DNA from 2 places in the Kosakonia sp. N21 genome. Region 1 is predicted to be linked to the other one. Evidence: predicted binding sites of a transcription regulator. Region 1 holds the regulator's gene; the other holds the start of a gene.
The links. The regulator Fur, encoded in region 1, represses iron uptake genes when iron is present. The targets are predictions, from matches to a motif close to ATAATAATGAGAACNACTATCAA.

Region 1 (7,625 bases):
TGGAATGGCAGCCTGGATTTCCAGTCGGGTTATGCCGCCGATATGTTCGGCCTGGATATTGCCGCCTTCACCGCCATTGAAATGGCGGAAAATGGCGACAGCGCACACCCTAATGAAATTGCCTTCTCTTCCAGCAATAAAGCCTACAAAGAAGACTGGTCAGGAGATAAGAGCGGGGTCAGCCTGTATAAAGCTGCGGCGAAATTTAAATACGGCCCGGTCTGGGCACGCGCCGGTTATATTCAGCCTACCGGGCAGACATTATTAGCGCCGCACTGGAGCTTTATGCCGGGGACTTACCAGGGGGCGGAAGCCGGCGCGGTGTTTGATTATGGCAACGCGGGTTCGCTGAGCTTCTCCTACATGTGGACCAACGAGTACAAGTCGCCGTGGCATATCGAAATGGACAAATTTTATCAGAACGATAAAAAGACCAAAGTCGACTATCTCCACTCCGTTGGCGCGAAGTATGACTTCAAAAACGATCTGATTCTGGAGGCCGCATTCGGTCAGGCGGAAGGGTATGTGGACCAGTACTTCACCAAAGCCAGCTACAAATTCAATGTAGTCGGCAACCCGCTGACCACCAGCTACCAGTTCTACGGTACCCGCGATAAAGTCAGCGATGGCGGTGTGAATGATATCTATGATGGCGCCGCCTGGCTGCAGGCATTGACCTTCGGTTATAAAGTTGGCCCGGTCGATCTCCGCCTTGAAGGCACGTGGGTTAAAGCCGATGGCCAACAGGGCTACTTCCTGCAACGTATGACCCCAACCTATGCTTCCTCCAACGGTCGTCTGGATGTGTGGTGGGACAACCGCTCCGACTTTAACGCCAACGGCGAAAAGGCCATCTTCTTCGGCGCGATGTATGACCTGAAAGGCTGGAATTTACCTGGTTTTGCGGTCGGTGCGTCTTATGCCTACGGCTGGGATGCTAAACCTGCCGATATGGCCACTCCGGACGCGTACTACGATCCGAACTCCCGTCTGAAAGAGTCTGCCTACAGCCTGGATGCGATCTACACCGTTCAGGATGGCCGGGCAAAAGGCACGATGTTCAAACTGCACTTCACCCAGTACGACAACCATTCCGATATCCCGAGTTACTCCGGCGGTTACGGCAACATCTTCCAGGATGAGCGCGACGTGAAGTTTATGGTTATCGCCCCATTCACCATTTTTTGATGCGTTATTTGCCGGGGGAGCCCGGCAAAATACAAGGAATAAGTCATGAAAAACGTACGCTTAACGATACTGGCCAGTATGATACTGGGGATCCTAAGCAGCCCGGCGGCGCTGGCGAATCAACGTACTGTTGATGCCATCAGCCAGTTTCATCTTAACTACGCCATTACGGATAACCACGCGGCGCAGAATGGTGTGGATTGCGCCAAACTGGGCGCCGACTGGGCATCGTGTAACAAAGCCGTGGTCACCCTGACCAATAACGGCGCTGCGGTGACGGATAAAGACTGGGCGATCTATTTTCACAGCATCCGACAGATCCTCAACGTTGCGAATGATCAGTTTAAAGTCACCCATATTATGGGCGATCTGCACAAGCTGGAGCCAACGGAGAAATTCACCGGTTTTCCGGCAAAACAGTCGGTAGAGATCCCGATTATCAATGAGTACTGGCAGTTGTTTATTACCGATGTGATCCCGCGTTGGTACGTGGCCTCCAACGGGGCAACGGCAAAAGTGATTGCCAATACCGACACCGAAACGTTGTCGCAGTTTGTCAGCCCGCTGGGTGAGCAGTGGAAGCGCACGGCGGATGATAAAAACGTTCTGATGACGGCTGAAGCGCGCTTTGAGAAAAACAGTGATGTAAAAACGCTGAACCTGCAAACCCTGCGCGGGCAGATTGTCCCTACGCCGCAGGCGGTGAAAATCCACGGGCAGGATGTCGATCTGAGCAACGGTGTGAAGCTGGATCTCTCTGCGCTGAGTCGTGATGCGCAGGACGCGGTGAAAAGCCGTTTTGCGCTGCTGGGAGTGAAAGCGGGGAGCTATCCTGTTCGCAGCGTCATTGCGACCCGTGATTTCAACGACGACGAGGCGGTATCTGGCGCTTATACCTTGCATATTGGCGCGAAAGAAGCCGTAGTAACCGGTTACGATCAGGCCGGGGTGTTCTACGGTTTACAATCACTGCTGTCGCTGATCCCAACGACAGGTGCAATGAAAATTGCTGCGCTGGACGCCAAAGATGCGCCACGCTTTGATTACCGCGCAATTCAGTTGGATGTTGGTCGTAACTTCCACAGCAAGGACGCAGTACTGCGTCTGCTGGATCAGATGGCGGCCTACAAACTGAATAAATTCCACTTTCATCTCAGTGATGATGAAGGCTGGCGTATTGAGATCCCCGGCCTGCCGGAGCTGACCGATATTGGTAGCAAACGTTGCCACGATCTGAGCGAAAAAACCTGCCTGTTGCCGCAACTGGGTTCTGGCCCGGACAGCAACAACAACGGGAGCGGTTTCTTTACCCGCGCGGATTACATCGAGATCCTGAAGTATGCTAAAGCCCGGCAGATTGAGGTCATTCCGGAAATCGATATGCCGGCCCATGCGCGTGCGGCAGTTATCTCTATGGAAGCCCGTTACGATCGACTGATGAAAGAGGGCAACGAGCAGGCCGCGGCGCAGTTCCGTTTGCTGGATCCAACGGATACCTCCAACACCACCGGGGTACAGTTTTATAACCGTACCGGCTACCTTAACCCTTGCCTCGACTCGTCACGCAATTTTGTCGACAAAGTGATCGGTGAAATCCAGCAGATGCATAAAGAAGCGGGCCTGCCGCTGCAAACCTGGCATTTTGGCGGCGATGAGGCAAAAAATATTTACCTCGGCGTTGGCTACACCGATCAGAAGAACCCGGAGGCGGGCAAGGGCATCATCGATAAGAGCAAGCAGGACAAACCGTGGGCGAAGTCGCAGGCGTGTCAGGCGATGATCAAAGACGGAAAAGTGACGGATGTTGAGCATCTTTCCAGCTATTTTGGCGTTGAAGTCAGCAAACAGGTGAAAGCCCGCGGCATTAATACGATGCAGGCCTGGCAGGATGGTCTGAAAGATGCCAAAGACGCGTCGGTATTCGCCACCGATCATGTCAACGTTAACTTCTGGGACACGCTCTACTGGGGCGGTTTTGACTCGGTTAATGACTGGGCAAACAAAGGGTTCCGCGTCATCGTTTCCAACCCGGATTATGTCTATCTCGATTTCCCGTATGAAGTGAACCCGCAAGAGAGCGGCTATTACTGGGGCACGCGCTTTAGCGACGAACGTAAGATCTTCAGTTTCGCGCCGGACAATATGCCGCAAAACGCCGAAACCTCGGTCGACCGGGATGGCAACCCCTTTACCGCGAAGTCAGATAAACCGTGGCCTGGGGCGTATGGCCTCTCCGCACAGTTGTGGAGCGAAGTGGTACGCACTGATAACCAGATGGAGTATATGATCTATCCGCGTCTGGTTGCGGTGGCGGAGCGCGCATGGCATCGCGCGGCCTGGGAGCAGGACTACAAAGCCGGGCGTGAGTATAAAGGCGGTGAAACGCACATGGTCGATGTTCGTGCTCTGGATAAAGACTGGACGCGCTTTGCCAACGTGTTAGGCAGTCGCGAGCTGGCAAAACTGGATAAAGCGGGTATTCATTACCGCCTGCCGGTGCCGGGTGCTCGCGTGGTGGGCGGCGTGCTTGAAGCCAACACCAGCTTCCCTGGCATGGTGGTGGAGTACTCTACCGACGGCGGCAAACACTGGCAGCGTTATAACGATAGCGCCCGCCCGCAGGTGAGTGGGGACGTGCAGGTGCGCACCGCCAGCCCGGACGGAAAACGCGTGAGTCGTGTGGACAGTGTCAAAGCGTGATTGCTATGCAAGCCGGATAGGGCGCAGCCTGCTGCTGTTATCCGGCAACTAAAAAAAAAGCCAACCGTCAGGTTGGCTTTTGCATATCAGAATGGATTATTTCGCGTCGTGCGCGCTTTCATCTTCGCGGCAGTCACCTTCAGCGCAGTGGCCATACAGGTAGAGACTGTGGTTCGTCAGACGAATGCCGTGTTTGGCGGCGATTTCACGCTGACGCGCTTCAATAGAATCATCACTGAATTCGATCACTTTGCCGCAATCGAGGCAAATCAGGTGATCGTGGTGATGTTGCTGGGTCAGTTCAAAAACGGACTTGCCGCCTTCGAAGTTATGACGGGTCACAATGCCGGCGTCATCGAACTGGTTCAATACACGGTAAACCGTAGCCAGGCCGATCTCTTCGCCCATGTCGATCAGTCGCTTGTATAAATCTTCCGCACTGACATGATGGTTATCCGGCTCCTGAAGAACTTCCAGGATTTTTAACCGAGGAAGCGTGACTTTCAGGCCGGCCTTCTTTAATGCGGTATTGTTGTCAGTCATGCGGAATCTGTCCTGTTGCTATACGATTCACTTCCTTAGCGGAAGTTATAGGAATGCACCTGGGATAATGCGTCTCATTATAGAACTGCCATGCCTAAATGAAAACTGCAAGCCCTCAAGTAAAGTAAGCTTATAAAACGTGGTGTCGCCGACAAAGTCCCGTGCGGCAGCCCAAGTTTAGCAGGGCTTATTGTACAGTGATGAATAAAAAAGTTAAAAATTTGTAGCAATTATTTCCATCGCTTGTACCTATTAATACGGCGCAACCCACAGGCTGCGCCGTAAACATCAGGCATTAATGATGTCGTCCAGGTGCAGCTCTTCCGAAACCTGCTTAACCCATTTCTGCACGCGTTCTGCGGTCAGTTCCGGCTGACGATCTTCATCAATCGCCAGACCCACAAAGTGATCATCATCCACCAGGCCTTTAGACGCTTCAAAATGGTAGCCAGCAGTCGGCCAGTGGCCCACGATGGTGGCGCCGCGCGGTTCAATGATGTCGCGGATAGTCCCCAGCGCATCACAGAAATATTCTGCGTAATCTTCCTGGTCGCCACAGCCGAACAGGGCGACTAACTTACCGTTGAAATCCACTTCTTCCAGCGTCGGGAAAAAGTCATCCCAGTCGCACTGCGCTTCGCCATAATACCAGGTTGGGATGCCGAGCAGCAGAATGTCATAGCCTTCGAGATCTTCTTTGCTGCTCTTGGCAATGTCATGAACATCGGCAACGTCTTTACCAAGCTGTTTTTGAATCATTTTCGCGATATTTTCGGTGTTGCCGGTATCGCTGCCGAAGAAAATGCCTGTAATTGCCATGAGTAAAATAACCTCTTGAAACTTAATGAGATGGTGGTGGCGTTTAGCCCACAGATAAGGGCAATCATAGCAGAACAGGGAAGCGCGCGGAAACAGCTATCGCGCCGGACTGCACTCTATGACACACGAAAAAAGGCGTAAAAGCGGTGATTCGGAGGATTCGCTATCCGCGTAAGGCGTTGAGCTGGGCCAGCAGCATTTCTTCAATAAGCTCGCTACGGCTCATTTCACGGGCATCCGCCAGCTCGTTTAACGCATCTACCGCTTCAACATTCAGTTTCAATTCAACGCGTTTGAGCCCGCGAACTTTATCGCGTTTTAGCTGGTTACGTTTGTTGATGCGCAACTGTTCATCGCGCGCGAGCGGGTTGGTCTTGGGTCGTCCCGGACGACGCTCATTCGCGAACAGATCTAGTGTCGTACGGTCCGTTTGTTCTTTAGCCATGGTTTAAGCAGCATACTACGGGAAAGACAAGCAATCGGGACGTTGCCCCGGGCTGAATAGCGCGCCATCATACATCAGCGCAACGGGCGCGCCAACGACCGGGCGCGTTCAAACGACCGGTCGCCGTCTTTTTAATCAGTTTGCCTTTTCAGAGAGATAACGACGGATAGCGCGCATGACCGCTTCCGGTTTCTCTGCGTGCACCCAGTGGCCCGCTCCAGCTATCACATGCGCCCGCGCTTGCGGAAATTGCGCCAGCAGGGCGTCACGGTATGCTTCCGTCACATACGGCGAGTTACCGCCGCGCACGAACAGTGCAGGCTTATCCCATGCCGGGACATTTTCCCAACCAACGATGTGCGCATACTGATCCCACAATACCGGGACATTAAAGCGCCAGTCGCCGTCGACAAATGATTTCAGCAGAAACTGGATCACGCCTTCTTCTTTTATCTCTTCGCGCATTAGCGCGGCGGCTTGTTGGCGTGTGGCGGCGTGTGCGTGGCTCACGGCGTTGATGGCGGCGAAAATCTCATCGTGGCGGCGCACGTTGTAATCCACCGGCGCGATATCAATCGCCACCAGTTGGTCGATGCGCTCAGGTGCCAGCGCGGTGAGCGCCATGACGGCTTTACCGCCCATGGAGTGACCGATAAAGGTCGCTTTTCCGATGTCGTGGGCATCAAGCGTGTCCAGCAGATCCTGCGCCATCGCCGGGTAGTTCATCTCCGGCGAGCGGGGAGAAAGGCCGTGGTTGCGCATATCCACTTGCAGCACGTCGTGGTCCTGCGTCAGGTCGCGGGCAAGCACGCCGAGGTTGTCCAGACTGCCAAACAGGCCGTGAACAAGGACGACCGGAGAATTGTTGTGCGGTTGTTGCGCAGATTGCGCGCGCGTATTCAATTTCATGGCAAAGTTCTTTTTTTCACTCTATCGGGTTAGGTTATTATGTTGAACATTCTGCCGCCCTGCTGCAAGGTTCAGAATTACTCTGAGTTTTGCTGCGACCCTGGTTTGACGCTATCCGCTGTTGAGATTTCACTTTATAATCCCAACACTTGTATTCAGATAAGATACCGCACTGGATTAAGATGAAAACGATCGAAGTTGATGATGAGCTCTACTCCTATATCGCCAGCCACACGAAGCATATTGGCGAGAGCGCATCCGACATTTTACGGCGCATGCTGAAATTTTCCGCCGTGTCACAGTCACCACCTGCCGCTTCCCTCACGCCGGTAAAAGAGACGCGTACTGTCAGTACCGTTGACGGGGTTAAACCGGCGAACACCGCCAAAGACAAAGTTCGTGCCGTCCGCGAACTGCTGCTGTCTGATGAATACGCTGAGCAGAAAAAGGCCGTTAATCGTTTCCTGCTGGTGCTGTCTACACTCTATTCACTCGATGACAAAGGGTTTACGGAATCCACCGAGTCTCTGCACGGGCGCACGCGCGTATACTTTGCTGCGAATGAGCAAACGTTGTTGCAGAGCGGCAACCAGACCAAGCCGAAACAGGTGCCGAACACCCCTTACTGGGTCATCACCAACACCAATACGGGTCGTAAATGCAGCATGATCGAGCACATCATGCAGTCGATGCAGTTCCCTGCGGAATTGATTGAAAAAGTTTGCGGCACAATTTAAATCCTTGCATTGAAAGGACCAGGCAATGGCAAACCATCCACGTGCGGGGCAACCTGCACAACAGAGTGATTTGATTAACGTCGCTCAGCTTACTGCGCAGTACTATGTGCTGAAACCGGAAGTCGGTAATTCAGAACATGCGGTGAAATTCGGTACTTCCGGACACCGGGGCAGCGCAGGTCGCCACAGCTTTAACGAGCCGCATATTCTGGCTATCGCTCAGGCGATTGCGGAAGAGCGCGCTAAAAACGGAATTACCGGGCCGTGCTATGTGGGGAAAGACA
Region 2 (7,625 bases), on a different contig from region 1:
CGAAAAGAGAGATAAGGGGTAGACTGTTGCATACCGTCTCCGTAAAGCAGTTCATTGTACGTCTGGCCCCCCGCCAGCGCGGGGAGCACAACCAACAGAGAATTACAGTCCTTTTTTCGCCAGCTCTTCTTTGAAGTTGTCGCGGGTGATCAGTACAACATCCGTCACCGCTGTAAATTTCGCAGGTTCAACGCCTTTGGTTACCCAGTTGTACAGCAGCTCACTGGTTTTATAACCGTGTACGTCCGGGCTTGGCAGCAGAGAACCAAAGAAGCCAGTGGCCTGCGCTTTCGACAGTTCGCTTACCGCATCAACACCGTTAATACCGATACCAATCACATCGGCTGCTTTAAAGCCCTGCCCTTCTGTTGCGCGCACACCGCCAAGAACGGTGTTATCGTTCATCCCCAGCACCAGCCAGTGTTTGACTTCCGGGTGTTGAACTAACAGGGAGTTACCGGCATCGAATGCGCCCGGGATATCGTTAGATTTGGTGGGAACCTGGTAGATCTGTTTTTCCGGGAAACCGGCTTTTTTCAGCGCATCCATGGAACCGGTCGTGCGGCGGCGAGCAGTATCCAGCTCATTGGCGGTAATAGCCATAACTGCGGTATCTTTCACGTTCCAGCCGCGTTTTTGCATCTCTTTATAGAGTTCCTGACCCTGGCGGGCGCCAATTTCACTCGCCGCCATCATCACCAACGGAACACTGGTCATCGGTTCGCCTTTGGCGTTCACGAACTGGTCATCCACGGCGATGACTTTCATATCGTATCCGCGCGCTTTCGCGACAATTGCCGAGCCCAGTTTCGGGTCCGGAGTACAGATAACAAACCCTTTCGCACCGCTGGCTGCGAGGCTATCGATAGCGTTCAGCGTTTTTTCGCCGTCCGGCACCGCAATTTTAATCACTTCAAAGCCTAAATCTTTACCTGCCTTATCAGCGAATTTCCATTCTGTCTGGAACCAGGGTTCTTCCGGTTGTTTCACCAGAAAACCCAGCTTCATTGTTTCAGCGATAGCGGATTGTGACATAACGGCAGCCAGACCGATGGCCGCCAACGCTTTAGTGAATTTGTGCATGGTAAACTCCAGCTTCAGCTTTCTTTTATGTAGGGAAAATTAAAAATCGGCATATTTAAAAGTTCATAAAACAAGGCATTAGAGTCCATGTATCCCTGGACCTCTGTGCTGGAAATAGTTTTAGCGGGAAATTGATTCTCCATAGGAGAGCGCCATCACACCGCTGAATTACAGTAATTCCGTACATAAATTCAGCGATATTGCACATAAAAACGGAGGTTTTTGTCGGACAAATCGAAAGGGTAAAAGCAGAATTATCCATAAGGTCAGCCAGCTTATCCTTGTGCCCGAATGCAGGTCTCATCCGGGCGGAAAAATTACCAGCTATAGTAGATATGATCGGCGTGATCTCGCGCCGGCGTTTCGTCCCCCCGTAAACGGGCAGCGACGGTGAAAGCAAAATCGAAAGCCAGCCCTAACCCTTTTCCGCTGATCAGGTTGCCATCTTCCACAACCGGTGCATCGACGTACACCCCATCCGCCACGGTTTCATACAGATCGCCTGAGCACACATAGCGGCGACCTTTCAGTAAACCATTGCCGCCAAGCACGCGGGCGGCGGCCGAGCAGATCGGGCAAATCAGTTTGCCTGCCGCATCATGGCGCTCAACAAAAAGCACCACCTCTTTACTGGCGGCAAGGTTCACACTGCCCTGCGGGCCGCCAGGCAATACCACAGCGTCGTAAAGCGCGTCCATACGTTCAGTAAGTGTGCTGTCTGCGACCATGGGAATCGCGTGATAACTGACAACCGCACGGGATCCTGCACAGGCCAGAGTTTCCACCTCAATATTCAGGCGGCGTAAAATATCAATGGTAATAATCGCTTCCGCTTCTTCAAAACCGGGCGCCAACAACACCGCCACTTTTTTCATCTCTGACTCCTCACGTTGAAGGTTAGTTAACCAAACGGAGGGTATTGTTGATCAAAACGATGTTTCAAAATCCTCGTTTCGTCACAACCCAGGCAGTCAGCACGTATGATGGCGATATTGTTGGGTGATGAATCAGTGGGCTTCGCCTTGCGGGGTGAACTTCAGCTCAATCAATGCAATGGCTTTCTGGATTGCGCGGCGCGTAACCGGGTCGGCAGCGGCGGCATTATTGGAAAAATCAATATTTTTTAGCTGGTTAGACATTTTTTCACGCACTTCAACCGGCGCGATAACGTCAATGACATCAAGGATTTGTTTGATCACTAACTGGCAGGCTACAACGTCCGATACCAGCTCCTGGTCAACCGAGAGATTTTGCGACATAGGAAGCTCCTTTTATAAAGGGCGTCATAGTACCGGGAATTGCCGGGTAAAAGTAGTTTTGCTGGTCAGGCGTAGCGGATTGCGGGCATAAAAAAACCTGCTTCAGCAGGTTTTTTTATCATCAGAACATAGCGCCTGGCGGTACGTCTTTGAAGGTTTTGCAATAGGTTTCGAACATGTGCTTCAGAATTTTACGCAGTTTCATTTGTTGCTCCGGCGATTTGTTATGCAGGTGTTACGTCTCTATGCGTACATAATATGACCTTCATCACAGAAATCAAGCTATATGTGATAGAAATCACGTTTCAAAAAACACATATGCAGTAGCTTTGTTAAAAATTCAATTATAAATCCTGCAGTTAGGATGCTAAAAACTTCTTTGGCATTATCAAATATTTTTGCAAATGGCAGACACATAAATGACTGAAAGCACCCTTTCGCGGAAGACAGGAGGTCTTTCTCCCGCTGCGCTACTGGTAGCCGGCGCTTTCTTTATGGAGTTTATCGACGGCACGGTGATAGCCACCGCGCTGCCGGATATGGCAAAAACCTTCGGCGTGGAAGCGGTGGCGCTGAATATTGGTATTAGCGCGTATCTGATAACCCTTGCCGTTCTGATCCCGGCCAGCGGCTGGATTGCAGACCGCTTTGGCGCACGCAATGTGTTCTCGCTGGCGTTATTGATTTTCACCGTTGCATCGGTGCTGTGCGGGTTGTCTACCAGCGTCGATATGTTTGTGTCAATGCGTATCTTACAGGGCATTGGCGGCGCGCTGATGGTGCCCGTTGGCCGGCTTGCCGTACTGCGCACTACGCCAAAACATCAATTAATTACGGCCATCGCCACGCTGACCTGGCCCGCACTGGTCGCACCGATCATTGGCCCGCCGTTAGGGGGGTTTATTACTCACTATGCAGACTGGCGCTGGATCTTCTTTATTAATGTGCCGCTGGGCGTACTGGCCATTGCGCTGGCGCTGCGTATTATCCCCAATATTCGCGAAGAGGAGCGTCGTCCGTTCGATCTGCCAGGCTTTATCGCCACGGCGATCGCAATGGTGAGCCTGGTCTATGCCATGGAAGCCTTAGGCTCCGAGCATCCTCAGGGCATGTTAACGCTGGGTCTGCTGGCACTGGGTGCGGTGACGCTTGCCTTCACATTGCGTCATTTCCGGCGCGCCCAATGGCCAATGATTCGTCTGGATGCGATGGCGGTCGCCACGTTTCGGGTAACGATGTATGGCGGCTCGCTGTTCCGCGCCTCCATCAGTGCGGTACCGTTCTTGTTACCACTGCTGTTCCAGGTAGGGTTTGGAATGGATCCTTTTCACGCCGGGTTGCTGGTGCTGGCGGTCTTTGCCGGGAATCTCAGTATCAAACCCGCCACAACGCCGCTTATCCGCTGGCTGGGCTTTAAGAAGCTGCTGCTGATCAATGGTGGGTTGAATGTGCTGGGGCTACTGGCTTGTGCATTACTAACGTCGCATACGCCTGTATGGCTGACCTTTGTGATCCTCTATCTCGGCGGCGTTTTCCGTTCCGTACAGTTTACCGGCGTCAGCACGCTGGCCTTTGCGGATGTGCCCGCATCGCAGATGAGTTATGCCAACACGCTGTTCAGCACCGCCACACAACTGGCCGTAGGGTTAGGCATTACACTTGGCGCGATTGGCATTCGCATTGGAGAGTACGTCAGCCAGTGGTTGCATATTACGGCGGTTGAAGGGATCAGTTTTCGACTGGCGTTCGTCTTTATCGCACTGATTTGCCTGGTCGGGATGGTGGACACGCTACGGCTGACAAAAAATGCAGGCAGCGCGGTATCGCAGAAAAAAGCAGCGTAAAACAGGCCGCAATGGTGCATTGCGGCCTGCTGATTATCAGGCGAGAACTTCGCGAACGAACGCTTCGATCTCTTTGCTCTGGCAGTTTTCAAAGAAGCACTGCTGGAAGCGTTCACCCGAAACGGCGGTTTTCACCAGTTCACGGTCAATCGCGCGCAGGGTATCAAGATAATTCTCTTTGACCACAGCGGCTTTAACCTGATTCAGAATACCAGCGTTACGTACCTGCGGCTCTTTACGCTCTGGCGGATAGCCTTCACCTTTACGGCCAGTGAACGCTTTTTCAAAGATAAAGCGCACATTGAGTTCTGCTCCCCAGCCAAAGCCTTTGGCGAATGGCAGCGCCAGCGCGTTACCGTTGTTGATCTGCGCGAACAGGAACGCATCCGCCGGGTCGATACAGTAGCCGCACACCACACCAGGATGAATATTCAGCGACATCAGCGCACCCTGCCCGGTACCGCAGCCGGTCACCACAAAATCAACCGCTTTAGAATTAAGCAGAATGCTGGCCATAATCCCCAGATGGATGTAGGTCAGATGATGGTCATTTTCGTCACTCATGCCCACGTTGAATACCGGGAAGTCCTTCTCATCAGCAACGGTTTTCAGCTCTTTGAGAATGATGGCGTTCTTCGCCGCCTGGCTGTTTTCCATCATCAGTGCAATTTTCATTTTTGATCTCCTGTAAGCATGCTTCAGATAGCAAAGGTTGAGTAAACCTTACTACCTGGCAAACATACTTTCAAATTTAATGAAAAATGGTTTTAAAAAGCAAAATGCCGCTCACAGTTTTGCCGTCCCGTAGAGGTCACCTGCAAACGGATCGCATATCCGTTTCCATGAATAGCGGCAGTTCCGCTGGCTATTCCACCGATTGCCTCCAAATCAACACGATAAGATGAGATCATGCCAAAATGAATCAGGGCGATTTTATGAAAACAATTGCTTTAGTTGCCTCACTGGTACTGCTCAGTGGCTGTACCATCACCAAAGAGGCGAAAATCAGTGAAGTGGATACCACCAGTGGGCTGGTGCGTCTGAGCTTTGACCAGCAGATGATGCAGAATGCGACCTATGATCAAGACAACGCGCAAAGGACGGCGAATAAACAGTGCCAGCAGATGGGGTACGCCACCGCCTTCTTTTATGGCAAACCGGTAGAAACCTGTAGCCTGATCAGCGGTTCTGCCTGCATGAACAAAACAGTGACGCTGCAATACCAGTGTCGCGGCATGGCTTTTAATCACACAACGCCCACCTGGTAATTTCCTGAGCCAGCGACACTACGCTGGCTTTTTCTTTTATTAATAATCAAAACAATTCTCATTTATTTATTACTGCCCCGCAATGCGTGTTATTCTCATTCTCTTTTTTAAGAGATGTATTTTTTATTTTACCTTTTGCAAATAATTAAATAACAAATTATAGTGGCCGCTCTTATATCAATGATTTATTTCCTGGAGCGCACCATGTTAAAAGCAGAGATGATTGAAAAATTAAATGAACAAATGAATCTGGAACTGTTTTCTTCCCTGCTCTATCAACAAATGAGCGCATGGTGCAGCTTCCACAGTTTTGAAGGCGCGGCCGCATTTCTGCGCCGTCATGCACAAGAAGAAATGACCCACATGCAGCGCCTGTTCGACTACCTGACGGATACCGGAAGTCTCCCGCGTATTAACGCTATTGAATCACCGGTGGCAGACTATGCTTCGCTGGATGTCCTGTTCCACGCGACATATCAACACGAGCAACTGATCACGCAAAAAATTAACGAACTGGCCCACGTCGCGATGACCTCGCAGGATTACCCAACCTTTAATTTCCTGCAATGGTACGTGGCGGAGCAGCACGAAGAAGAGAAACTGTTTAAATCGGTGATCGATAAATTATCGCTGGTTGGTAAAAGCGGTGAAGGTCTTTATTTCGTCGATAAAGAGCTGGCAACTCTCGACGCGCAGAACTAATAAAATGGGCGGTAAGGTATCCCTTTACCGCCCGCTTTATTAATGGTTGCAGATTTTACTTTTGTGAGTGGAAAACCCATCGTCAACGGGAACAAATTTTCCTTTGGATGCAAGAAACGCAACCAGTTCCACCGCTGTCATTCCCTCGGCTGAGCACGTGTGAAAACGCGTATCCGCGCCAAAGCGGGTGATAATTGCCGCCGCCAGACTCTCATTTGAATAGTGCTCGCCCGATGCAATCATCATATTCAGTACTTCGTGACCGTGAACCGATGCCATAAATCCTCCTCGCAAAAGATGCATCATAAACACAACATTAGGGACGAATGTTGCGCTAAAACAGGTTTACATGCATCCGGCGCAGCTGGTGCATCGCCAGTCCTGCTTATTAACCGCCTGATAAAAATAACGGTAATTTTCCGTTTCCAGCGCGATGCCATGGTCATAAAACAGATCGGTTAGCCAGTCGACATTTTCAATAATCCACGCGTCTTCTTCCAGTCCCTGCGCAAATGTCTCATCATCGGGATCGATAATGGAATAGATGGCCCACGTGCCCATATCTTTCTCTCGCCGCGATTCCGGCAATTCGACCGGCTTGTCCATCCAGCGAATGATCCAGTGCCCATGGCAAAGTAAATTTCCGTTGCGCGACCACGTTGCCGTGAAGGGATTGACGCTCTGCATCCGCTTCCTCTTTTTTTTGATAATTTATCATTATTTTTTAAAGTACTGCGAATTGTCGCGCAAACCTATTCCCCTGATGAAGTAGTCAAACACCCTGATTCCACCAGGCAAATGACCGAAAACCGCATGCGTAAACAAATAATTACACCTATTGTAACGGTCGTTTGACGAAATCACTGAATTCCCTTACTCTGCGCGGCATATTGAATTGGCAGTGCGTTTTATTGCAGAGGAAAGCGTGAAAAATCGGACACTTGGGAGTGTTTTTATCGTTGCCGGCACCACCATTGGCGCAGGAATGTTAGCAATGCCGCTGGCGGCAGCGGGAGTGGGGTTTGCCACTACGTTGGTTTTGCTGTTTACGCTGTGGGGAGTGATGTGTTACACCGCGCTGCTGTTGCTGGAAGTTTACCAGCACGTTCCGGCGGATACCGGGCTTGGATCACTGGCGCGGCGCTATCTGGGTCGCTACGGGCAGTGGGTTACCGGCTTCAGCATGATGTTTTTGATGTATGCCCTTACGGCGGCGTATATTAGCGGCGCGGGTGAATTACTGGCCTCCAGCCTTAATCAATGGTTCGATTTGCAGCTCTCTCCTGTCGCTGGCGTATTGATGTTCACCGTTATTGCCGGAGGCGTGGTTTGCATTGGCACCTCGCTGGTCGATCTGTTTAACCGTTTTCTGTTCAGCGCGAAGATCATTTTCCTGGTGGTCATGCTGGCGTTGTTGATGCCGCATGTGCATCAGGCCAATTTGTTAACCCTGCCGCTGGAAAAAGGTC

Region 2: a site for Fur is predicted at 5,494-5,516, ahead of ftnA (non-heme ferritin). Genes of this name have one in related genera too.

Annotation. Positions count from the first base shown of each region.
Region 1 covers NZ_JBOBHR010000002.1:121,761-129,385, reverse strand. Annotated here, with positions in the region: gene chiP (chitoporin ChiP) at 1-1,188, shown strand, start outside; gene ACQ3G7_RS04385 (beta-N-acetylhexosaminidase) at 1,234-3,888, shown strand; gene fur (ferric iron uptake transcriptional regulator) at 3,985-4,431, opposite strand; gene fldA (flavodoxin FldA) at 4,720-5,250, opposite strand; gene ybfE (LexA regulated protein) at 5,414-5,695, opposite strand; gene ybfF (esterase) at 5,831-6,604, opposite strand; gene seqA (replication initiation negative regulator SeqA) at 6,787-7,341, shown strand; gene pgm (phosphoglucomutase (alpha-D-glucose-1,6-bisphosphate-dependent)) at 7,367-7,625, shown strand, end outside.
Region 2 covers NZ_JBOBHR010000004.1:43,875-51,499, reverse strand. Annotated here, with positions in the region: gene araG (L-arabinose ABC transporter ATP-binding protein AraG) at 1-32, opposite strand, end outside; gene ACQ3G7_RS10490 (arabinose ABC transporter substrate-binding protein) at 103-1,083, opposite strand; gene ACQ3G7_RS10485 (DJ-1 family glyoxalase III) at 1,401-1,958, opposite strand; gene ACQ3G7_RS10480 (DUF2766 family protein) at 2,091-2,342, opposite strand; gene azuC (stress response protein AzuC) at 2,464-2,547, opposite strand; gene ACQ3G7_RS10470 (MFS transporter) at 2,762-4,186, shown strand; gene ACQ3G7_RS10465 (RpiB/LacA/LacB family sugar-phosphate isomerase) at 4,223-4,861, opposite strand; gene yecR (YecR family lipoprotein) at 5,122-5,454, shown strand; gene ftnA (non-heme ferritin) at 5,659-6,156, shown strand; gene ACQ3G7_RS10450 (YecH family metal-binding protein) at 6,196-6,435, opposite strand; gene ACQ3G7_RS10445 (PM0253 family protein) at 6,502-6,843, opposite strand; gene tyrP (tyrosine transporter TyrP) at 7,082-7,625, shown strand, end outside.